One region of the Bradyrhizobium sp. USDA 3397 genome, then DNA from elsewhere that is predicted to be linked to it. Evidence: predicted binding sites of a transcription regulator. Region 1 holds the regulator's gene; each other region holds the start of a gene.
The links. The regulator PhoB, encoded in region 1, activates phosphate uptake and scavenging genes when phosphate is short. The targets are predictions, from matches to a motif close to TGTCATNNANCTGTCAT.
Positions count from the first base shown of each region.

Region 2: the regulator PhoB is predicted to act here: its motif matches at 1,959-1,975, upstream of phnC (phosphonate ABC transporter ATP-binding protein).
Region 3: the regulator PhoB is predicted to act here: its motif matches at 1,599-1,615, upstream of ACVWYQ_RS29335 (YdcH family protein).
Region 4: the regulator PhoB is predicted to act here: its motif matches at 3,376-3,392, upstream of ACVWYQ_RS02000 (DUF47 domain-containing protein).

Region 1 is NZ_JBSSDS010000001.1:5,530,338-5,536,090, reverse strand. Features, by position in the region: gene ACVWYQ_RS25520 (acetylornithine transaminase) at 1-113, opposite strand, end outside; gene ACVWYQ_RS25515 (GcrA family cell cycle regulator) at 574-1,086, shown strand; gene phoB (phosphate regulon transcriptional regulator PhoB) at 1,378-2,085, opposite strand; gene phoU (phosphate signaling complex protein PhoU) at 2,108-2,824, opposite strand; gene pstB (phosphate ABC transporter ATP-binding protein PstB) at 2,836-3,657, opposite strand; gene pstA (phosphate ABC transporter permease PstA) at 3,654-4,499, opposite strand; gene pstC (phosphate ABC transporter permease subunit PstC) at 4,504-5,493, opposite strand; gene pstS (phosphate ABC transporter substrate-binding protein PstS) at 5,629-5,753, opposite strand, start outside.
Region 2 is NZ_JBSSDS010000001.1:4,241,667-4,247,419, reverse strand. Features, by position in the region: gene ACVWYQ_RS19605 (DUF1045 domain-containing protein) at 1-21, opposite strand, end outside; gene ACVWYQ_RS19600 (alpha-D-ribose 1-methylphosphonate 5-triphosphate diphosphatase) at 40-1,233, opposite strand; gene ACVWYQ_RS19595 (LbetaH domain-containing protein) at 1,230-1,901, opposite strand; gene phnC (phosphonate ABC transporter ATP-binding protein) at 2,076-2,891, shown strand; gene phnD (phosphonate ABC transporter substrate-binding protein) at 2,963-3,871, shown strand; gene phnE (phosphonate ABC transporter, permease protein PhnE) at 3,939-4,826, shown strand; gene phnE (phosphonate ABC transporter, permease protein PhnE) at 4,823-5,677, shown strand.
Region 3 is NZ_JBSSDS010000001.1:6,335,825-6,341,577, forward strand. Features, by position in the region: gene ACVWYQ_RS29315 (GGDEF domain-containing protein) at 1-540, shown strand, start outside; gene ACVWYQ_RS29320 (hypothetical protein) at 542-793, opposite strand; gene ACVWYQ_RS29325 (hypothetical protein) at 816-1,034, opposite strand; gene ACVWYQ_RS29330 (YdcH family protein) at 1,166-1,372, opposite strand; gene ACVWYQ_RS29335 (YdcH family protein) at 1,703-1,885, shown strand; gene ACVWYQ_RS29340 (NAD(P)/FAD-dependent oxidoreductase) at 2,031-3,155, opposite strand; gene ACVWYQ_RS29345 (EAL domain-containing protein) at 3,358-5,753, shown strand, end outside.
Region 4 is NZ_JBSSDS010000001.1:431,029-436,781, forward strand. Features, by position in the region: gene ACVWYQ_RS01980 (ABC transporter ATP-binding protein) at 1-93, shown strand, start outside; gene ACVWYQ_RS01985 (ABC transporter substrate-binding protein) at 150-1,370, shown strand; gene ACVWYQ_RS01990 (branched-chain amino acid ABC transporter permease) at 1,445-2,308, shown strand; gene ACVWYQ_RS01995 (branched-chain amino acid ABC transporter permease) at 2,310-3,278, shown strand; gene ACVWYQ_RS02000 (DUF47 domain-containing protein) at 3,436-4,080, shown strand; gene ACVWYQ_RS02005 (inorganic phosphate transporter) at 4,090-5,094, shown strand; gene sugE (quaternary ammonium compound efflux SMR transporter SugE) at 5,087-5,401, opposite strand; gene ACVWYQ_RS02015 (peptide chain release factor 3) at 5,560-5,753, shown strand, end outside.

The sequences.
Region 1 (5,753 bases):
TCGAGATAGCGATCGCCGTTGGTCGCGATCAGCCAGCAGCCTTCGCCGCGCTCGAAACCGAGGTCGGCCCTGGCGAAAACGGGGAGCAAATGCGGCGCTGCGCTGTTAGTCATGACGTCACTTGAATGTTGCGGACGGTGTGAGGGCATGCATTGCGCGACGCACCATCGACCGGCCCCGGAAAACGAAACGTGCCGCCTTTTAAGGGCGGCACGTGGCACTATCTTATGCCTGGCAAGACGGGTGTCAATGCCGCCCGGAAAGCCTCGCGAAACGCTGATTCCGTAGTCTTGCGGTGCCGATTTTGCGGGTTTTTCACCACGGAACATGTGGAAGCGAGTCGGCGGACTCTTGCGCGGGAGTCACGCCATATTGTAGCGTTTGGACTGTCAGATACGACATCTCGTGCAGCAGTTCTGATCCCAGAAGTCCTCATGTACCGGCGTAAACGTTCGGGCGTCTTGAGCGCGCCCGGCGAGCCTTAAGGGATTCTGACGGCACGGGTTTTTCAAGGCTAAAGCATTCGCTGCGAAGGCCCCAGGATGGCAGGCGCGCAGCGAGGGAAAGGGTGCAATGACGGTTTTGACCTGGTCCGATGATCGCGTCGAGCAGCTGAAGAAGCTCTGGGAGGCCGGACTTTCGGCCAGCCAGATCGCGGCGGAGCTCGGCAATGTGACCCGCAATGCCGTGATCGGCAAGGTGCACCGGCTCGGCCTGTCCGGCCGCGCCAAGAGCCCTTCATCGGCAGCGCCGCGGCCGCGCAAGGCACGGCCCGCGCAGCACATGATGCGGGTGACCCGCCCCGTCGCGCGCGGCAACACCGCGCTGGCGCAGGCCTTCGAGGTCGAGTTGGAAGCCGAGCCGGTTACCTACGACAACGTGGTGCCGATGAGCCAGCGGCTGTCGCTGCTGGAATTGAACGAGGCGACCTGCCACTGGCCGGTCGGCGATCCATCGAGCCCGGATTTCTTCTTCTGCGGCGGCAAGGCGCTCTCAGGCCTGCCCTACTGCGCCCAGCATTCGCGCGTGGCCTATCAGCCCGCAGCGGACCGCCGTCGCGCAGCACCGAAGCCGGGCACGCGGTGAGCTCGCGATTTCATTGATTGCCAGGACAGCAGCCGTCACACGATGACGGCTCCAATTATTCGGTGTCATCCCCGCCTAGTGCGCGATTGCGCACGGGGAGCGGGGATCCATAACCACAGGGCGCGGTGATTGCGCGAGATGGTTACTGCGAGTCTTCGCCAGACCACGTACTATCGTTGATCGCGGCGAGCGCGAGCGCTCGCGCTGAGATCCCGGGCTCGCGCTGCGCGCGCCCCGGGATGACGGTCGAGATCGGCGCCGCAGTTCGCCAAACCAGCTGTCGCTGGCGCTTTATGTCTGCTCAGCCTTCGCAAAGCGATCGTCCAGCGCGTAGCCGGCGCCGCGGACGGTGCGGATCGGGTCCTGCTCGCGGCCGAGATTGAGCAGCTTGCGCAGGCGGCCGATATGGACGTCGACGGTGCGCTCGTCGATGTAAATGTCGCGGCCCCAGACGCTGTCGAGCAGCTGCTCGCGCGAGAACACGCGGCCGGGATGCTCCAGGAAGAACTCCAGCAGGCGATATTCGGTCGGGCCGAGATCGATCGGCCGGCCTGAGCGCGCCACGCGGCGCTTGTCGCGGTCGAGCTCGATATCGCCATAGGCGAGCACGGTGGCGAGGCGCTCGGGACTCGCACGCCTGAGCAGACCCTTCACGCGCGCAAGCAGCTCCGGCACCGAGAACGGCTTGACGATGTAATCATCCGCGCCGGTCGCAAGCCCGCGCACCCGCTCGCTCTCCTCGCCGCGCGCGGTGAGCATGATGATCGGCAGCTGCTTGGTCTCGGGGCGGGTCCGAAGCCGCCGGCACAGCTCGATGCCCGACAGGCCCGGCAGCATCCAGTCGAGCACGATCAGATCGGGAATGTGCTCCTTGAGGCGGGTGTCGGCGTCATCGCCGCGCATCACCGTCTCGACGTCATAGCCGTCGCCTTCGAGGTTGTAGCGAAGAAGCTCGGTGAGAGCTTCCTCGTCCTCAACCACCATAATGCGTGCGCCCATGTTGTCGTCGCTCCTTAAGTCGTCAGGTGTTCGGCACCGTCGTGGCGAAGGTCGTCATGTCGCCCTTCGGCCGCTTGTCGGTGATCGCCTGGCCCTCGATCATGTAGAACACGGTCTCGGCGATGTTGGTGGCGTGATCGCCGATCCGCTCGATGTTCTTGGCACAGAACATCAGGTGGATGCAGAACGAGATGTTGCGCGGATCCTCCATCATGTAGGTGAGGAGCTCGCGGAACAGCGAGGTGCAGATGGCGTCGACTTCCTCGTCGCCCTTCCACACTGCCATCGCCGCCGGCAGGTCGTGCGCGGCATAGGCGTCCAGCACCGACTTGACCTGCTGCTGCACGAGGTCGGTCATGTGCTCCAGGCCGCGGAACAGCTTGAGCGGATGGAAATCCGTCTCCAGCGCCGCGACGCGCTTGCCCATGTTCTTGGCGAGATCGCCGATGCGCTCGAGATCGGTCGCAACGCGCATGGCGCCGACGATCTCGCGCAGGTCGACGGCCATCGGCTGGCGGCGGGCGATGGTGAGAACGGCGCGCTCCTCGATGCGCTTCTGCAGCGCGTCGAGCTCGGCGTCGGTCGTGACGACGCGCTGGCCGAGCGCGACGTCGCGGCGGATCAGCGCGTCGACGGAATCGACGATCATGCGTTCGGCGATGCCGCCCATCTCGGCGACCAGGCGGGTGAGCTCCTGAAGATCGCTGTCGAAGGCCTTTACGGTATGTTCAGAACCCATGTTCCGTCTCCTCAGCCGAACCGGCCGGTGATGTAATCCTGCGTGCGCCGATCGCTCGGCGACGTGAAGATCTTGCTGGTGTCATCGAACTCGATCAACTCGCCGAGATACATGAAGGCGGTCTTGTCGGAGACGCGCGCCGCCTGCTGCATGTTGTGGGTCACGATCGCGATCGTGTAGTTCTCGGACAATTCCTGGATCAGCTCTTCGACCTTGGCGGTCGAGATCGGGTCGAGCGCCGAGCAAGGCTCGTCGAACAAGATCACCTCGGGCCGCACCGCGACGGTGCGGGCGATGCAGAGGCGCTGCTGCTGGCCGCCGGAGAGCGACAGGCCGGAGGCATTGAGCTTGTCCTTGACCTCGTTCCACAGCGCGCCGCCGCGCAGCGCCTTCTCGACGCGGCCGTCCATCTCGGACTTGGAGATCTTCTCGTAGAGACGAATGCCGAAGGCGATGTTCTCGTAGATCGTCATCGGGAACGGCGTCGGCTTCTGGAACACCATGCCGACCCGGGCACGGAGCAGGTTGAGGTCGAGCTTGGGGTCGAGGATGTTGGTATGGTCGAGCAACAGCTGACCGTCTGCGCGCTGGCCCGGATAGAGGTCGTACATCCGGTTGAAGATGCGCAGCAGGGTGGACTTGCCGCAGCCGGACGGGCCGATGAACGCCGTGACGCGGTTGGTGCCGAGCGCCAGGTTGATGTTCTTCAGCGCGTGGTGATCACCGTAGTAGAAGTTGAGGTTGCGCGCGGTGACCTTGGCGGGCGCCTCGGGCAACGGCTGCGAACCGGGATGAACGGTCGGTGCGCTGACGGAAACAGACATTTCACTCATTTTGCAGTCCTCTCGGCGCCAAGGATGCGCGCGCCAATGTTAAGGGCAAGCACGGTCAGGGTGATCAGCAGCGCGCCGCTCCAGGCGAGTTGCTTCCAATATTCGTAGGGGCTCTGCACGAAGTTGTTGATGGTGACAGGCAGGTTCGCCATCGTCTTGTCCAGGCCGAGGCTGAAGAACTGGTTCGACAGCGCCGTGAACAACAGCGGCGCGGTCTCGCCGGCGACCCGGGCGGTGGCGAGCAGCACGCCGGTGATGAGGCCGGCGCGCGCCGCACGGTACGCGATTCGCCTGATCACCAGCGAGCGCGGCAGGCCGAGCGCGCTGGCAGCTTCGCGCAACGGATTCGGCACCAGCAGCAGCATGTCCTCCGTGGTGCGCACGACGACCGGGATCACGATGACGGCAAGCGCCAGCGCGCCCGCAATCGCCGAGAAGCCGCGCATCGGCACCACCACCGCGCCATAGATGAAGAGGCCGATGATGATCGAGGGTGCCGACAAGAGAATGTCGTTGATGAAGCGGATCACCGAGGTCAGCTTGTCGTTGCGGCCGTACTCGGCGAGATAGGTGCCGGCGAACAGGCCGAGCGGCGCGCCGATGCCGACGCCGATCACGGTCATGATCAGCGAGCCGACGATGGCGTTGCGCAGGCCGCCCTCGTTCGATCCGGGCGGCGGCGTGTCAGCTGTGAAGACCTGGAGGTTGAGCCCGGCCAGGCCGTTGTAGAGCAGCGTGACCAGGATCAGCGCGAGCCAGGTGACGCCGAAGGCGGCGGCGGCGATGCAGAGGCCGCGGATGACGATGTCCCAGCGGCGGCGGCGTGAATAGATCGGGTTCATGGCTTCACTTCCCGGCCTTGGTTTCGAGGCGCAGCAGCATCAAACGGGCGGCCGCGAGCACGAAGAACGTCAGCACGAACAGCAGGAGGCCGAGCAGGATCAGGCCGGACTGGTGCAGGCCGTCGCTCTCGGCGAACTCGGATGCGATCGCCGCCGAGATGGTCGTGCCCGGCGCGAAGATCGACGAGGAGATCCGGAACGAGTTGCCGATGATGAAGGTCACCGCCATGGTCTCGCCGAGCGCCCGGCCCAGCGCCAGCATGACGCCGCCGATGATGCCGACGCGGGTGTAGGGGATCACCACGCTGCGGACGACCTCCCAGGTGGTGCAGCCGACGCCGTAGGCGGCTTCCTTCAGCACCGGCGGCACCGTCTTGAACACGTCGACCGAAATCGAGGTGATGAAGGGCAGCACCATGATGGCGAGGATCAGCGCGGCGTTGAACAGGCTGAGATAGGACGGGGGCCCTGCGAAGATCGCGCCCAGCACGGGGACGCCGTCGAACACCCTGATCATGAAGGGCTGGAAGGTGTTGGCCAGGAAGGGGCCGAGCACGAAGAAGCCCCACATGCCGTAGATGATCGAGGGAATGCCGGCGAGCAGCTCGACCGCCATGCCGATCGGGCGGCGCAGCCATTGCGGGCAGAGCTCGGTGAGGAAGATCGCAATGCCGAGACCGACGGGAATGGCGATCAGCATCGCGATGAAGGAGGTGACGAGCGTGCCGTAGATTGGCCCGAGCGCGCCGAGCACCGGCGGATCGGCCGAGGGCGCCCAGCGCTGCGTCCACAGGAAGGAGATGCCGAACTCCTGGATCGCCGGGAAGGCGCCGACGATCAGCGAGATGATGATGCCGCCGAGGATCAGCAGCACCGAGATCGCGGACAACCGCGTGATCCAGTAGAAGGTGACGTCGCCGAGCTTGAACGCGCTCAAGGCCTTGGCGCGATCATATGGACCGGCAGCATCAATCACATTGCTCTCAACAGCCATCTCAGCCACGCCGATCCCCTATACCCGTTTTATGTACGCTTGTTGTTGGTGGCGCGCTCCGGATGCGGCAGGAGGCCGATCCGGAGCGGAGATCTTGCAGCGTCCCGGAACCGTGTCCGGGACACATATGGCGCCTTAGCTCTTGATCTCGGCAGCCCAGGTCTTCTCGATCTGCTGGACGACGCTTTCCGGCATCGGAATGTAGTCGAGCTCCTCGGCCATCTTGCCGCCGTTCTTGAAGGCCCAGCGGAAGAACTTGA
Region 2 (5,753 bases), 1.3 Mb from region 1:
GTAGCGGGGGAAACCTGTCATTGCCTCAGCATAACCAATTTACGCCGCGACGACAGCCTCGCGCGGCGTCGCCATTGCGGTGAGCAGCCGCGTCGCGTCGGTGAGATGCACGAGCCTGCCGCCTGAGATCACCGCGATCAGCCGCGGCCGCAGCTCCACGCTGTCGTCGACGAGGAGAATGTCGGCGCGGCGTCCCTCCGCGAGCAGGCCGCGATCGGTGAGGCCGGTTGCCCGCGCCGGGCCGGCGGAGATTAGATCCCAGGCCTGAGCCAGCGGCACCACGCCATCGGCGGCCAGGCGGAACGCGGCGAGCAGCTGCGCGGGATAGTAATAGTCCGACGCCAGCACCGAGCAGAGCCCCTTTGCGATCATGTCGGAGGCCCTGGTCCAGCCGGTGTGGCTGCCGCCGCGCACGACGTTCGGCGCGCCGTAGACGATGGCATCGCCGTGGCTGGCCGCAGCCTGCGCCGTCTCCTCGTTGATCGGAAATTCCGCGATCAAGGCGCCGAGCTCGCGAAAGTCCCGGCGCATCGCCGGGCTCGAATCGTCGTGCGAGAGCATCCTCACCTTGGCGGTGCGGGCCGCGGCGGCCAGGCGTGACACCGAGGCGGGCACCTCGTCGGCGCGCGAGACCACGCGCTTGACCAGCCGGTCGAATTCTTCACTCGACAGCCCGGTGCGCTCCACCATGCGGTTGCGTTTGCGCGGCTTGGCCATGTCGGCGACGGTGCCGTCCATGTGGTCGTTGAATGCGAGCAGGTCGACGCGGCCCTCGGCCAGCCACCGTGCGATCTCGGCTTCGGCATCGAGATTGTAGGTCTCGTGCCGCAGGTGGAAGCGGGTGTCGGCGGCGAATTGCGGACGCTGCCGCTCGATCGCCTCCATCAGGCCGCGTGCATTGTCGGCGCTGCGCAGGCCCGGCTCCCACGAGCAGGTCGTGGCGTGAAACACGGTGGTGATGCCGTTGCTGATCGCCTGGCGGTCGCTGTCGGCGAGCGCAACGTCGATCGGAAAGTCGACGCCGGCGCGCGGCATCATCTGGCGCTCGAAGGCATCGCCATGCAGATCGACGATGCCGGGCAGCACCAGCAGGTCACGGGCATCCAGCGCCAGCCCCGCCCGGCCGCGAGAGGCGTCGACCTTTGCAATGTCTGTTCCGGAGACGAGAAGAGATGTTTCGGCGAGCTCGGCGCCGATCAGGGCCCGGCCGCCTTCGATGAATATGTCTGTCACGCGACCGCGCTTCGTTTGCTGGCAGGAGAATTGGCGAGTGAGCTCGCTTTTGCTTCGTATGCCGAGAGGAAATCTTCAATCCCGAGCTTGCGGAAATTGGGCAGCGCCTCGCGCAACTTGTCGTGATCCCAGTCCCACCAGGCAAGCCTTGCGAGCCGTCCGGCGATCTCCTCCGAGAACCGCCGCCGCACGATGCGGGCCGGATTGCCGGCGACGATGCTGTAGGCCGGCACGTCCTTGGTGACGATGGCGCCGGCGGCGATCACCGCGCCGGTGCCGATGTTGCGGCCCGGCAGCACGATCGCGCCATGGCCGATCCAGACGTCATGGCCGATATGAACGTGATGCTGCCGGCGCCACTCGAAGAACTCGAGATCGTCGCTCTCACCCTCGAAATAGGCGCTGGATCGGTAAGTGAAATGCGCCTGAGTGGCGCGATGCATTGGATGGTTGCCGGGATTGATGCGGGTCATCGCCGCGATCGAGCAGAATTTGCCGATGGTGGTGTAGGTGATCTGCGCATCGTTCACGACATAGGAATAATCGCCCATCGCCACTTCATGCAGGATCGTGCGCGCGCCGACTTCGGTGTAGGCGCCGAGCCTGGTCTCATGCAGCTTGGCCGAGGGATCGACGGTCGGCTGAACCGAAAGAGCTTTGGCGGCCATGTTGCATCCGAAGTGCGAGGGCGGGCGTCTCTCTTCGAGCGCCCGGATGACGATGTCATGACAAACAGATGACAGGGGATGATGTGCGTAGGATGGCCGCACTGCAGCAGCGCTGTCACACAAGTGTTAAGCGCCGGCGTTAGCGGTTGGCTCCAGCTACTCTGGAGCTCCTGTATGCTGGTGGTTGAAGGCCTGACGTGTCGCTTCGGCGCGAAAGCCGCGGTGGACGATGCTTCGTTTCAAGTTTCCCCGGGCGGCTTCGTCGGGGTGATCGGGCGATCCGGCGCCGGCAAGTCGACACTGCTGCGGTCCATCAACCGGCTGGTGACGCCGAGCGGAGGACGCGTCCTGTTCGACGGCGTCGACGTCACCTCGCTGCGCGGCAGGGAGTTGCGGCAGTGGCGCGCCCGCTCGGCGATGATCTTCCAGCAGTTCAACCTCGTCGGCCGGCTCGACGTCCTCACCAATGTGCTGATGGGGCGGCTGTCGACGGTGCCGACATGGCGGTCGCTGCTGCAGCTTTGGCCCGAAGAAGACAAGGCCGTCGCGATGTCGGCGCTTGAGCAGTTCGACATGGCTGCCATCGCGGCCCAGCGCGCCGACCACCTCTCGGGCGGTCAGCAGCAACGCGTGGCGATCGCGCGGGCGCTGGTTCAGCAGCCCGACATCATCCTTGCCGACGAGCCGATCGCCTCGCTCGATCCCCGCAACACCAAGATCGTGATGGATGCGCTTCTGCGCATCAACAAGCATTTCGGTATCACGGTGCTCTGCAACCTGCATTCGCTCGATCTCGCCCGCAGCTATTGCGACCGCCTGATCGGGATGGCCGCGGGGCGGGTCGTGTTCGACGGCGCGCCGGCGGCCTTGACCGACCATATCGCGCGCGAGCTGTACGATCTCGAGGCGAATGAAGTCATGGATGTTGCGCCCCGGGATGCATCGGTCGGCACGGCAGTTCCTGCCTTCGGCACGGTTGCCGCGGCCTGATTGCCGCTTCAAATCGAGCCCAGCGTAGAGCCGGAGCTCGACAGTTGCATAACCTTGAAATGGGAGACGTCATGATAGACCGTCGTACGATCGTTGCCGCTGCGGCGGCCCTGGCATTTTCAGTTTCGGCCGCTGCGGCGCAGGACTGGAAGGCAAAATATCCTGAGCTGATCTTCGCAAAAGTTCCCGACGAGAATGCCTCCGGCACCACTAACCGCTGGACGCCTCTGACGGAGTACCTGTCCCGCGAGCTTGGAACCAAGGTCACGCTGCGGATTGCCAATGACTACGCCGCAGTGATCGAAGGTCAGCGTGCAGGAAACATTCACATCGCGATGTACGGCCCGGCGTCCTACGCGCGTGCCTACATCGTTGGCGCGAAGGTCGAACCGTTCGCTATCGAGGTGAACGGCGACGGCACCAAGGGCTATTACTCGGTTCTCTATGTCAAGAGCGATTCGAGCTACAAGGACATCAAGGACCTGCAAGGCAAGAACCTCTGCCTCGTTGATCCCAATTCGACTTCCGGCAACAACGTGCCGCGTTTCGCGATGAACAAGATGGGCATCGACCCGGAAAAGTTCTTCGCCAAGGTGGTCTACTCGGGGAGCCACGAAAACGCAGTGATCGGGCTTTCGCAGGGCACCTGCGACGCGGCGTTCAACTGGTGGAACGATGAGAAGGAATCGAACCTGCTCCGGATGGAACGGAAGGGCATGGCGAAGGCCGCGGATTTCAAGATCATCATGAAGTCCGAGCAGATTGTGAACTCGCCGATGGCCTATCTCGGCAGCCTGCCTGACGACCTCAAGGCGGCGATCAAGAAAGCCGTGCTGGAAATTGCGGTGAAGGACAAGGCCGCTTTCGACAAGATCTACGAGGGGAAGCAATTGCCCTACGTCGAGGTCGACCACAAGGCGTATGAGGCCGTGATCGAACTGACCAAGTTTGTCGACAGCATTCGCAAGCAGAAATCCTGAGGGAAACGAAGGGTTGGACAAGACGGGCAGATCGCACGATCTGGCCGTCGGCTCTTCCGAACATCCCATGCGAACAGCAGTTCCCGAATTCCCGGAAGCCAGGCTGCGTGAGCTTGCCGATCGCTATGCGGCTGCAATTGCCGCCAAGCGCCGGCGCGTATGGCTCGGTGCCGCCGTCCTGATCGCCGTTGCTATTGCCGCGGGCTGGATGGGCGAGGTCAGTCTTGGAAATTTTGTCGAGAACTTCTGGCGCTTCCCGGCCTATTTCGTCAGCATCGCACCCAAATTTTCGTTCGCGACCGCATGGAGCGATTTGGCGGACTGGCTGTGGGGGTTGCCGCGCTGGACACGGCTTCTCGGGGATACGTTGCTGATCGCATATATGGGCACCCTCTCGGGTGCGCTGTGCGGTTTCGCACTTTGCTTCCTCGCCTCGGCCAATCTCGTGAAATCAGGAACGACTGTTTTCGTCACCCGGCGCGTCCTGGAATTTTTCAGGACCGTGCCGGAGATCGTGTTTGCCCTGATCTTCGTGCTGGCCTTTGGTCTCGGGCCGCTGCCGGGCGTTCTGGCCATTGCAATCCATACCGCCGGAGCGTTGGGCAAGCAGTTCGCCGAGGTTGTCGAGAACATCGACAGCAAGCCGGTCGAAGGGGTGGCGGCAAGCGGGGGCAGTTGGGTTCAGGTTGTTCGGTTCGGCGCGTTGCCTCAAGTCCTTTCGAACTTCGTGAGCTATGCCTTGCTCAGGTTCGAGATCAACGTGCGTGGCGCTGCCGTGATGGGCTTCGTCGGCGCCGGCGGGATCGGCCAGGATCTGATCGAGGCGGTTCGCAAGTTCTACTTCACCGACGTCAGCGCCATCCTGTTGCTCATCGTCCTTACCGTCATGTTGATCGACTTCCTGACGGAACGGTTGCGACACCGCCTGCTCGGGCTGGAGGGAAGCACCCGATGAGCTCCTTCAGTTTTGAAAACCGGGCCGGCATTGCCGAACGGTATCCCGACGTCTTCCGGACCGATTGGTGGCAGCGGGGAAGGATCGCAATACTCGTCGGCGGGGCGGTCGGGCTGTTCCTGTTCGGGATCGTCCAGCTCGATATTCCCTTTAACCGGCTCTCCCAAGGCATGGTCAGGCTGGGCGAATTCGTCCAGCTCATGTTGCCGCCCAATCCGGGTTCTTGGGCGGAGGTTCTGAAATATCTGCATGCGCTCGGAGAGACGGTGTCGATCGCGTTTCTCGGCACGCTGGGCGGCGCGCTGCTCGCGCTGCCGGTATCCCTGCTGGCGGCGCGCAACGTGGTTGCAAGCCGGATCATCCGCGTATTGACGCGTCGTGGCCTCGATACCATCCGTGGAGTCGATACCTTGATCTGGGCACTGATCTGGGTCGGTGTCGTGGGGCTGGGGCCGTTTGCCGGCATCCTGGCCGTGATCTGCAGCGATTTCGGAACGTTCGGCAAGCTGTTCTCGGAAGCGATCGAGGTCGCCGACAAGAACCCCGCGGAAGGCGTTCGGTCATCGGGCGGCAACCATTTCCACAGCGTCCGGTTCGGATTGCTGCCGCAGGTATTCCCGGTCTTGCTGAGCCAGGTGCTCTACTATTTCGAGTCGAACACGCGATCGGCGACGATCATCGGAATCGTTGGCGCTGGCGGCATTGGCCTTCAGCTTGCCGAACAGATCCGGGTGCTGGAATGGCAGAAGGTATCGTTTCTGATCCTGCTGATCCTGATAACGGTATCGTCGATCGACTGGATTTCCGGCAAGCTGCGCTTCGCGATTATCGGCAAGCGGACGGTCGCCTAACGTCGTGCTGGAGCCTTATCCATTCCGATTGAATCGGAACGGAACTCTGGCTTCTTGTTTTGACGCGTTTTCTCGA
Region 3 (5,753 bases), 810 kb from region 1:
GCGGCCCTGCTGCGGATCTCGGAGCTCGAGGCGGCCGCCGATACCGATTTCCTGCTCGGGATTCCCAACCGGCGCGGTTTCGAGCGCGAGCTCGCGCGCGCCATCGCCTATATGAAGCGCTACCGCGCCAGCGGGGCGCTGATCGTGCTCGACGTCGATAGGTTGAAGCCGATCAACGATTCCTTCGGTCATGCCGCCGGCGATGAGGTGCTCAAGGCGATCGTCGCCACGTTGATGCGACAGGTCCGCGCCTCGGACGTGGTCGGCCGGCTCGGGGGCGACGAGTTCGCGCTGCTGCTCTGGAATCTCAGCGAGACCGATGCCAAGGCGAAGGCCGCGGCCCTGGAGCAGGCGATCGACGAATTGTCATTCGTTTTTCGCGGCCAGCACGTGACCGCGGGCGCCTCGGCCGGCGTCGCGCTGCTCGGTCCGCAATCCGCTGCAGGCCGCGCCCTGGAGGAGGCGGATGCCGCCATGTATGTGCGCAAGGCGAGCCGCCGGCACGAGCCGCGGATCAAGCTGGTCGGCAGCGAGCGCTAGTCTACAGGGAGGCAAGATCGTCCGGCACGTTGCCGAACTTGCGCAGCAGCGTCGCGTCGCCAAATTCGCCCGTCATGGGATCGCCGCTGCGGCTGAACGCGATTGCGCCGATATGGCCGGCGCCGCGCGCCAGCATCTCGGCGCGTCGCAGCGCCGCCGTCGAGGACTGGCACTCCTCTGCAGCGCCTGCGACGGGTGATCCGTCGTCATCAATCAAGAAGGGCATTGCAACGTAATAGGTCACATCCGACATGGCGTTGCTCCAAGGTTGAAGATTATGCGGCGCTGCTCTTGCTCCGCATCTTGCTGCGCGAGATCTCCGGAATGCAGCCGGCGGAAATCGCCGCCTGCAATTCCTCCAGCTCGGCTTCCAGATATTCGTTGGCCATGATCAGCGCCTTGATGGTGCTGCGCAGATTGCCGTCGCACATCGCGATCGCCTGATCGCAGGCCTGTTCGTAATGGCTGTTGTCGAAAAGGGCGGTTGCCGACATCTGCGTTGTCCTCGTGTGTTGTCCTTGAGCGTTCTCTGAGGTGTTGGGGCGCCCGCGAATGTTCCTATTTTGTTCTTATTGAGTCAAGCGGATTCGGAAGCGGCGGGGCGCCGCGCAAGACCGGCTCACGGTCAGGCGATGATGTCGGGGGTGATCTGGTCTTCGATGAACGCGATACGGTCGCGCAACAACAGCTTGCGCTTCTTCAGGCGCTGTAACCGCAACAGGTCGGGGGCGGGCGATTGATGCAACGCATCGATCGCCGCATCAAGATCTCGGTGTTCCTGCTGCAACCGGGTGAGCTCGGCTTCGAGCTCACGCTCATCTTCATTGGTCATGTCTGCGGTGGCCGAAAACCGATAGGCGTGAGATCTGGGCTGTGGATGCCCTGTGGAAATTATCGTCCTTGCGCCGCGTGATCGCAAGCGATCTGCGATCCCTCCTCGCCGATCTCCCGCAACATATTTCTGCAAGGGGCTGCGACGGTGCGCCGGCGCATTGATATCATGGATTTTTCCGGCGTGGTTCCCATAGTCACGCTTCGTTACATATGAACTTTCAAAAATGACGCTGCAACGACGGATACCCATCGACAGGACGAATCGGTGATGTAGACTTGGTTGTCCGGATCGAATCCTAAAGGTTCAACCCTACCGAGGAGGTTTCGAATGACAATTCAGGCACATCTCGTTGAATTGGAACGGAAGCACAAACTTCTCGAAAACGAATTGCACGAAGCTCTCGTGCACCTTTCAACAGACGACCTGCAAATTGTTGAGTTGAAGCGCCGGAAGTTGATGGTCAAGGACCAGATCGAGCGTCTGAAGCAATCTGGCGACACGCTCCACTAGTAACCCCCGTGACAGTGTAGAGTTGATCACGTCCTTCACGCAGGGATGAGAGCATTCGTGCTCATCCCTGCTGCAAGGTGTGTACCGTGCACGCGGTTGTGCGGCGCTCACTCTTGCTTGGACCCGTGGTTCTCGACGCGCACACTTATCCGCTTCTCGAAACGCTCTCGATGTCTGCGAGTTCGGCGACGTGATCGGCGATCGCGAGCGAGGACGTCAGTCCCGGCGATTCGATGCCGAACAGATTGATCAGGCCTGCAACGCCGTGATCGCGCGGGCCCTGCATCAAGAAATCCTGCGTGGCCACGGCCGGAGGCACGATCTTCGGGCGGATGCCCGAATAGCTCGGCATCAGCGCGCCGTCAGGCAGCGTCGGCCAGTATTTGCGGATCGCGGGATAGAAGCGCTCGGCGCGTGACGGATCGACCTCGTAGTCGATCGTCTCGATCCATTCGACGTCAGGCCCGAAGCGCGCCTGTCCTGCCATGTCCAGCGTCAGGTGCACGCCCAGGCCGCCGGGCTCTGGCACCGGATAGATCAGGCGCGAGAACGGCGCCCTGGCGTTGCAGCTGAAGTAGTTTCCCTTGGCGAGATAGGCCGGCGGAATCCGGTCCAGCGGCATGCCGTCGATGCAGCGCGCCACATGCGTCGCCGACAGCCCCGCGGCGTTGACGAGGAGGCTGCATTGCAGCGTCATCGGTGCCTCGCCGCCGGCATCGATCTCGATGAGGCCGGCCGCCGCCTTGGCACGGATCAGCGGGGTGTGAAACGCGAAAGCTGCGCCGGCGTCCTCGGCTTCGCCGCGCAGCGAGAGCATGTAGGCGTGGCTGTCGATGATGCCCGTCGACGGTGACAGCAGCGCGGCGTCGCAGGCGAGCGCCGGCTCCAGCGCGCGTGCGGCCTCGCCCGAGAGCAGCTGCATGTCGAGCACGCCGTTGGCCTCGGCGTGCGCCTTGATCGATTGGAGCTTCTCGGTCTCCTTCGGGCTGGTCGCGACGATCAGCTTGCCGCAATTCTTGTGCGGGATGCCGCGCTCGGCGCAGTAGCGGTACAGCGCGTGCTTGCCTGCCACGCACATGCGCGCCATCCAGCTCCCGGCCCGGTAGTAGATGCCGGCATGGATCACCTCGCTGTTGCGCGAGGAGGTGACGGTGCCGATCGCCTCGGCTTCCTCGAGCACGATCACCTCGCGCCCGGCCTGGGCGAGCTTCCGGGCCACCGCGAGCCCGACCACGCCGGCTCCGATGACGACGCAATCGACCCTATCCATGGTTGTGCAGGAAACCAGTTGGAAGCACCGGTGGCGCACGGTCCGGATGCGGCGGCGCAAGCGGGGCTTCCGTTAAGAAGTCGTTTATCATGTCAGGGCAATTGCCGCATTTTATGTCACATTATTCTGTTGTGCCCACAGGCGTTTACCCGATCCAAACCCGCGAGGCCAGACAATCCGACGTTGAAATCGCGGGTGGCTGATGGCTGAGAAGAACTGGCACGTGGGCAGCACGCTTTCGATTGCTGTGCACGCCCTCCTATGCCTGGCCGTTACGGGCGCGCCTGCGCGCGCCTTTGCGGCATCGGACAGACTTGCCGTTCCGGGCGATCTCACCAGGCTTGATCCCGGCGTGATCTGGGAAGCCCTCATCGCGGGCATCGTGGTCTGCTCGTTCCTCGCCGCGATCGGGCTGTGGATCCATTCCTCGCTGCGCCGGTCCAGCCGTTTGCAGCTGCGTCGCAACGCCTTCATCTCCTCCGCCATGAACAACCTCAACCAGGGCGTGGTGATGACGGATGCGCAGCGCCGCGTCATCTTCTGCAATGACCGCTATCTCGAGATCTATGGCCTGACGCGATCCGACCTCCGGCCCAACATGACCGGTTGCGACATCCTGAGGCTGCGCCGCGAGCGCGGAGTGCTCGGCGTCACCGATGACGAATTTTACGAGAAGGCATCGAGCGCCAATGGCCTGACCACGGAACTGCCGGACGGACGGGCCATCCTGGTGAAGTATTTCGTGTTGCCGAACGGCGGCTCGGTGGCGACCCACCTCGACGTCACCGAGCAGCGCAACCTGTCGCGGCAGCTCGCCTCCACCAAGCAGTTCCTGGAATCGGTGCTCGATCATGTGCCGGCCTGCGTGGCGGCCAAGAACATCGAGGACGGCTGCTACATTTTCGCCAACAGCGCCTATGAGAAGTTCTGGGGATTGTCGCGGGACTTCGCCGTCGGCAGGAATGCACGGGAGCTGTTTGCGTCGGCCTCGGCGGCCAGCATCGAGGCCGCTGACCAGGCGGCGCTCAATTCACCGGATGGCCAGCACCGCAATGAGTTCGAGGTGGATCGTGCCGGCGCGCGGCGCATGGTCGCCTCGATCCGGATCGTGGTCCGCAACGAGAGCAACAAGCCCGAATTTCTGCTCATCCTATTCGAGGACATCACCGACCGCCGCTCGCTGTCGCAGGAGCTGGAGAGCACCAAGAAGTTCCTCGAGCTCGTGGTCGACAACATCCCGGTCGCGTTGATCGTGGAGCAGGTCAAGGATGGCCGCTATCTGCTCGCCAACCGCAGCGCGGAGACGATCCTCAACCGCAGGCGCGAGGAAGCCACCGGCCTGACCGCGTCCGACATCTTCAACGCCAAGGAAGCCAAGCTGATCGTCGCGCGCGACGAGGCCGCGATCAGGAAGCGCGGGATGATCACCGAGGAGCATCCGATCTCCACCAAGAACGGCCTGCGGCTGTTCCTCACCCGCCGCGCCACCGTGCTCAATGACGCCGGCGAGCCGCAATATCTGATCAAGACCCACGAGGACGTCACCGACCGCCGGCAGACCGAGTCGCGCATGGCGCACATGGCCTATCACGACGGCCTCACCGATCTGCCGAATCGCGCCGCCTTCCTGCAGGCTCTGACCCAGATGATCGAGGCTTGCGAGGGCACCCGCGAGGAATTCGCCGTGCTCTGCGTCGACCTCGACGGCCTTAAGGAGGTCAACGACGTCTTCGGCCATGCGCTCGGCGACAAGCTCCTGATCGAGGTCGCCCATCGGCTCCAGGATTCCGCACGCGGCGGCGTGGTGGCGCGCCTGTCCGGGGACGAGTTCGGCCTGATCATCGACGGCAAGCAGCCCGAGGCCGGCCTCGCGCTGGCGCGGCAGATCGGCGAAGCCGTCGCGAAGGATTTTCAGATCGACGGCCGGCCGGTCCGCGCCGGCATCACCACGGGCATGTCGGTCTTCCCCCACAATGGCACCGATGGCGCCTCGCTGCTCGCCAATGCCGGCGCGGCGCTGTTCCGCGCCAAGCAGAAGTCGCGCGGCACGATCAGCCTCTACCAGCCCGAGATGGACCAGCAGATCCGCGACCGCCGCGTGCTGCACCAGGACCTCTCCATGGCGGTCAAGAACGGCGAGCTCTCGCTCGCCTTCCAGCCGCAGGGGGCCGCGGGCCACAGCGTCGCCGAGAGCGAGATCATCGGCTTCGAGGCGCTGGCGCGCTGGCAGCATCCCGTGCGCGGCCAGGTTTCGCCGGCCGAATTCATTCCCATCGCCGAGGAGAGCGGCCTCATCGTCGAAATGGGCGAGTGGATCCTGCGCGAGGCCTGCCGCGAGGCGGCGTCCTGGCCGAAGCCGCTGCAGGTCGCGGTCAATCTGTCGCCGGCGCAGTTCATGCACGGCGACGTGGTCGGCCTCGTCCATTCGATCCTGATCGAGACGGGCCTTGCACCCGGCCGGCTCGAGCTCGAGATCACCGAAGGCGTTCTGATCGAGGATTTCGATCGCGGCCTTGCGCTGCTGCGCCGCCTGAAGGCGCTCGGCGTGCGCATCTCCATGGACGATTTCGGCAGCGGCTATTCCTCGCTGAGCTATCT
Region 4 (5,753 bases), 5.1 Mb from region 1:
TACGTGGTCGAGCACGGCAAGATCATTGACGGGTTTTCCAATTCGGAGCTTGCCGCCAACATGGACAAGCTCCACACCTATCTCGGCGTGTAGCCGAGCAGGCCGAACGATCGAGAGTAACTATCAAAGGAATATTGGGAGGTCGGATTATGAAGCACAGCATTTCGGCAATGTTGCTCGGGACGGCCCTGGCGCTCGGCGCGGCAGGCGGCGCGGTCGCGCAGGACAAGAACATCAAGATCGGCGTGCTGACCGACAATTCAGGACTTTATGCCGATCTCGGTGGCGCCGGCTCGACCGTCGCCGCACAGATGGCGATCGAGGATTCCGGGCTCGCTGCCAAGGGCTGGAAGCTCGACCTGATCTCCGCCGACCATCAGAACAAGCCCGACATCGGCTCCACGATTGCTCGGCAATGGATCGACGTCGAGAAGGTCGACATCTTCATGGATGTCCTGAACTCCGGCGTTGCGCTGGCGGTGAACAATATCGTCAAAGAGAAGAATTCCATCCTGATCAACACAGGTGCGGCGACGTCGGATCTCACCAACGCGCAATGCTCGCCGAATACGGTCCACTGGGTCTATGATACCTATATGCTGGCCAACAGTACCGGGCAGGCGCTGGTGAAGGCGGGCGGCGACACTTGGTATTTTCTCACCGCAGACTACGCCTTTGGCCATGCCCTCGAGCGCGACACCGCCGCGGTCGTGGTGAAGTCGGGCGGCAAGGTGATCGGCAACGTCAAGCATCCCCTGAATACCGCTGACTTCTCGTCGTTCCTGCTTCAGGCGCAGGCCTCCAAAGCCAAGATCATCGGCATGGCGAATGCCGGCGGCGACACCACCAACACCATCAAGCAGGCGTCCGAGTTCGGCATCGTCTCGGGCGGCCAGAAGCTTGCGGGCCTGCTGCTCTTCATCACCGACGTGCACTCGCTTGGTCTGAAGGTGGCGCAGGGCTTGAACTTCACCGAGACCTTCTATTGGGACATGAACGACGGCACGCGCGCCTTCTCCAAACGCTTTTCCGAGCGCATGAAGAACAAGGCGATGCCTTCGATGGTGCAGGCCGGCGTCTATTCGGGCCTGCTGCACTATTTCAAGGCGCTGGAGGCGATGGGCGGCAATCCGCATGACGGGGCCAAGGTGGTCGCCAAGATGAAGGAGATGCCGACCGACGATGCGTTGTTCGGCAAGGGAACGATCCGTGCGGACGGTCGCAAGCTGCATCCGGCCTATCTGTTCGAGGTCAAGAAGCCCGAGGAATCCAAGGGCCCCTGGGACTATTACAAGCTGATCGGCACGACCCCCGGCGACCTGGCCTTCCGGCCGCTGTCGGAAAGCGCCTGTCCGCTGGTGAAGAAGTAACGTGAACGCTACAGGCCGGCGCGCAGCGGTGCCGGCCTGTTGTTGAGGAATAGAAGGGACCGGGTGCGGGATCGATGCAGGCTCTCTACGCTCAGCTACTGGTGGGACTGATCAACGGCTCGTTCTACGCGCTGCTCAGTCTCGGGCTTGCCGTCATCTTCGGCATGCTCAACATCATCAATTTCGCCCATGGCGCGCTCTACATGATGGGCGCTTTCGTCGCCTATTTCCTGCTGAACCTCGGCGGCATCAACTATTGGTGGGCGCTGCTGCTGGCGCCGATCATCGTCGGCATCTTCGGCATGATCCTGGAGCGGACCATGCTGCAATGGCTGACCGGGCTCGATCATCTCTACGGCCTGCTCCTGACCTTCGGCATCGCGCTGATCGTGCAGGGCGTGTTCCAGAACTATTTCGGCTCCTCGGGCCTGCCTTACGCCATTCCCGACCAGCTCAGGGGCGGCATGAATCTCGGCTTCATGTTCCTGCCGATCTACCGCGGCTGGGTCGTCGTGTTCTCGCTGGCGGTGTGCCTTGCGACCTGGTTTTTGATCGAGAAGACGCAGCTCGGCGCCTACCTGCGCGCCGCCACCGAAAATCCGACGCTGGTGCGTGCCTTCGGTATCAACGTGCCGCGCATGATCACGCTCACTTACGGTCTCGGCGTCGGCCTTGCCGCGCTCGCCGGCGTGCTCTCGGCGCCGATCAACCAGGTGCGGCCGCTGATGGGCGCCGACCTCATCATCGTCGTGTTCGCGGTGGTGGTGATCGGCGGCATGGGCTCGATCATGGGCTCCATCATCACCGGCTTCGCGCTCGGCGTGATCGAGGGCCTGACCAAGTATTTCTATCCCGAGGCGTCCAACACCGTCGTGTTCGTGCTGATGGTGCTGGTGCTGCTGGTGAAGCCGACGGGATTGACGGGAAGGGCGGCCTGAGATGACAACCCTGACGGACGACACGCTTCCTGTGACCCCGCGTGCGATGCGCGACGAGATGATTGTATTCGCTGTGATGGCGCTGCTGCTCGCAGCGGTGCCGTTCACGGGCGTCTACCCCTTCTTCGTAATGCAGGCGCTGTGCTTTGCGCTGCTCGCCTGCGCCTTCAATCTGCTGGTCGGCTATGGCGGCTTGCTGTCGTTTGGCCACGCGATGTTCTTGGGCACGGCCGGCTATTGCAGCGCGCATGCGCTGAAGGTCTGGGCACTGCCGCCCGAGCTCGGCATTCTCGTCGGCGTCGCCGCGGCGTTCGTGCTGTCGATCGTCACCGGCTACATCTCGATCCGTCGCCAGGGCATCTATTTCTCGATGATCACGCTGGCCCTGTCGCAGCTCCTGTACTTCATCTATCTCCAGGCCCCGTTCACCCATGGTGAGGACGGCATCCAGGGCATCCCGCAGGGACGCATGTTCGGCCTGCTCGATCTGTCCAAGCCGACGGTGCTGTATTATGTCGTGCTGGTCGGCTTCCTCGCCGGCTTCCTCCTGATCTTCCGCATCATCAACTCGCCGTTCGGCGAGGTGCTGAAGTCGATCCGCGAGAACGAGCAGCGCGCGATCTCGCTCGGCTACCGTACCGACCAATACAAGTTCCTGGCCTTCGTGCTGTCGGGGACGCTCGCCGGCTTTGCCGGTGCGCTGAAGGTGTTCGTGGCCCAGAACGCTTCGCTCACCGACGTGCACTGGACGATGTCGGGCGAGGTCGTGCTGATGACGCTGGTCGGGGGGCTCGGCACCGTTTTCGGTCCCGTGGTCGGCGCCTTCGTCATCATCGCCATGCAGCAATATCTGGCGGGCTTCGGCCAGTGGGTGACGGTGATCCAGGGCGTGATCTTCGTGGTCTGCGTGCTCACCTTCCGCCGCGGCGTCGTCGGCGAAATCGCGCATTACCTCCGGCGTTCGCTTTAAGTAGTTGATATTGCATCAATTTCATTGATGCATGAAAGCGGTGGATGACCCGGCTCCGCGGGCGTGAGGCGACACGCGCGCGGATCGAAAATGGTCTATGACAGTTTTATGACAGCCCTCGCGGGCCTGACCATTTTCCAACCGGTAGCCTATTCCCATGATGCGATGGTTTCGTGCGTTCCTGCCCAGGGAAGAGCGGTTCTTCGACCTGTTCGATCGGCATGCCCAGACCGTGATTCAGGGCGCAGTCGCGTTGCAGGGCATGCTTAAGGGGGGCGAGGAGACGCCGGTCTATTGCCAGCGCGTCAACCAGTTCGAGAACGACGCCGACAACATCACCCGCGAGGTGCTGACGGCGGTACGCCGCACCTTCATCACCCCGTTCGACCGCGGCGACATCAAGAACCTGATCACGTCGCTGGACGATGCCATCGACCAGATGCAGCAGACGGCCAAGGCCGTGATGCTGTTCGAGGTGCGCAGCTTCGAGCCGCCGATGCGCGAGATCGGCGGACTCTTGATCGAATGCGCCAATCTGGTCGGCCGTGCGCTGCCGCTGATGCAGGAGATCGGCAAGAACGTCGCCATGCTGACCGCGATCACCGAGGAGCTCGGCAATCTCGAGGGCCGGGTCGACGATCTCCACGACATCGGCCTGAAGGAGCTGTTCCTCAAGCACCGCGACGGCAATGCGATGGATTTCATCGTCGGGGCCGAGATCTACGACCATCTCGAGAAGGTGGCCGACCGTTTCGATGACGTTGCGAACGAGATCAACAGCATCGTCATCGAGCAGGTGTAGGGCCTCGCCGTGGATGCCGCGTTGGGTCTTCCCGTCCTGGTCGGCTTGATCGCCGTCGCGCTGCTGTTCGATTTCCTGAACGGCCTGCACGACGCCGCCAATTCGATCGCGACCATCGTCTCGACCCGCGTGCTGCGGCCGCAATTCGCGGTGTTCTGGGCCGCGTTCTTCAATTTCATCGCCTTCCTGGTGTTCGGGCTGCACGTCGCCCAGACCATCGGCACCGGCATCATCGATCCCGCGGTCGTCGACGCCCAGGTGATCTTCGCAGCCCTCGTCGGCGCCATCGTCTGGAACCTCGTGACCTGGGCGCTCGGCATTCCATCGTCGTCGTCGCACGCGCTGATCGGCGGGCTCGTGGGCGGCGGCTTGGCCAAGGCCGGTATTTCGGCCGCGGTATGGAGCGGCCTGTCCAAGACCGCGCTGGCGATCGTGCTGTCGCCGCTGGTTGGCTTCCTGCTCGCAATGGCGCTGGTTGCGATCGTGTCCTGGGCCTCGGTACGCTCGACGCCGTTCGCGGTCGACCGCGCCTTCCGCATCCTGCAATTCGTCTCCGCGTCGCTCTATTCGCTCGGCCATGGCGGCAACGACGCGCAGAAGACCATGGGCATCATCGCCGTGCTGCTCTATTCGCAGGGCTATCTCGGCAGCGACTTCTCGGTGCCGTTCTGGGTGGTGCTGTCCTGCCAGGCGGCGATGGCGTTGGGCACGCTGATGGGCGGCTGGCGCATCGTCCGCACCATGGGCCTGCGCATCACGAAATTGACCCCCATGCAAGGCTTTTGCGCCGAGACGGGAGGCGCGGTGACCCTGTTCATGGCGACCTATCTCGGGGTTCCCGTCTCGACCACCCACACCATCACCGGCGCTATCGTCGGCGTCGGTGCCGCCCGCCGCGTCTCGGCCGTGCGCTGGAACGTCGCAAGCTCCATCGTCTATGCCTGGGTGATCACGATCCCGGCCTCGGCCATTGTGGCCGCCCTGACCTGGTGGGTGGTCCAGCTCGTCAGGTGACGAGCTTCAGTCCGATGATGCCGGCGACGATCAGGCCGATGCTGGCGAGGCGGAAGGCCGTCGCCGGCTCGCCGAACAGAACCATGCCGAGCGTCGCCGTACCGACCGCGCCGATGCCGGTCCAGACCGCATAGGCGGTTCCGACCGGCAGTGATTTGAGCGCGAGCCCGAGCAGGATGACACTGCCGGCCATGGCGACCAGCGTGACCACGGACGGGACAAGCTTGCTAAAGCCCTCGGTGTATTTCAGGCCAATGGCCCAGGTGATCTCGAGGAGACCGGCGACGAACAGGATGCTCCAGGCCATGGCGACCCTCCATTCAAGGCAGGGTCGTCCCCGCGGCTGGTGTGCTGATGGGCAGGGAGGTCGTCCTCCCAAAAGGGGGATATGGGGCTGGCCGGAAACCTTCGCAATCACCAAATGAGGCTTGATCAGGCCCGTTTTCCCTGCCACACGCTCCCGCCATGTCCGACATCGCCGCCACCACAGCCGAATCGCCGGCCCGTTCCCCGCTTGCCGCCGAGGTGGCGAGGCGGCGGACCTTTGCGATCATCTCTCACCCCGACGCCGGCAAGACCACGCTGACCGAAAAGCTGCTGCTGTTCGGCGGCGCCATCAACCTCGCCGGCCAGGTCAAGGCCAAGGGCGAGCGGCGCAA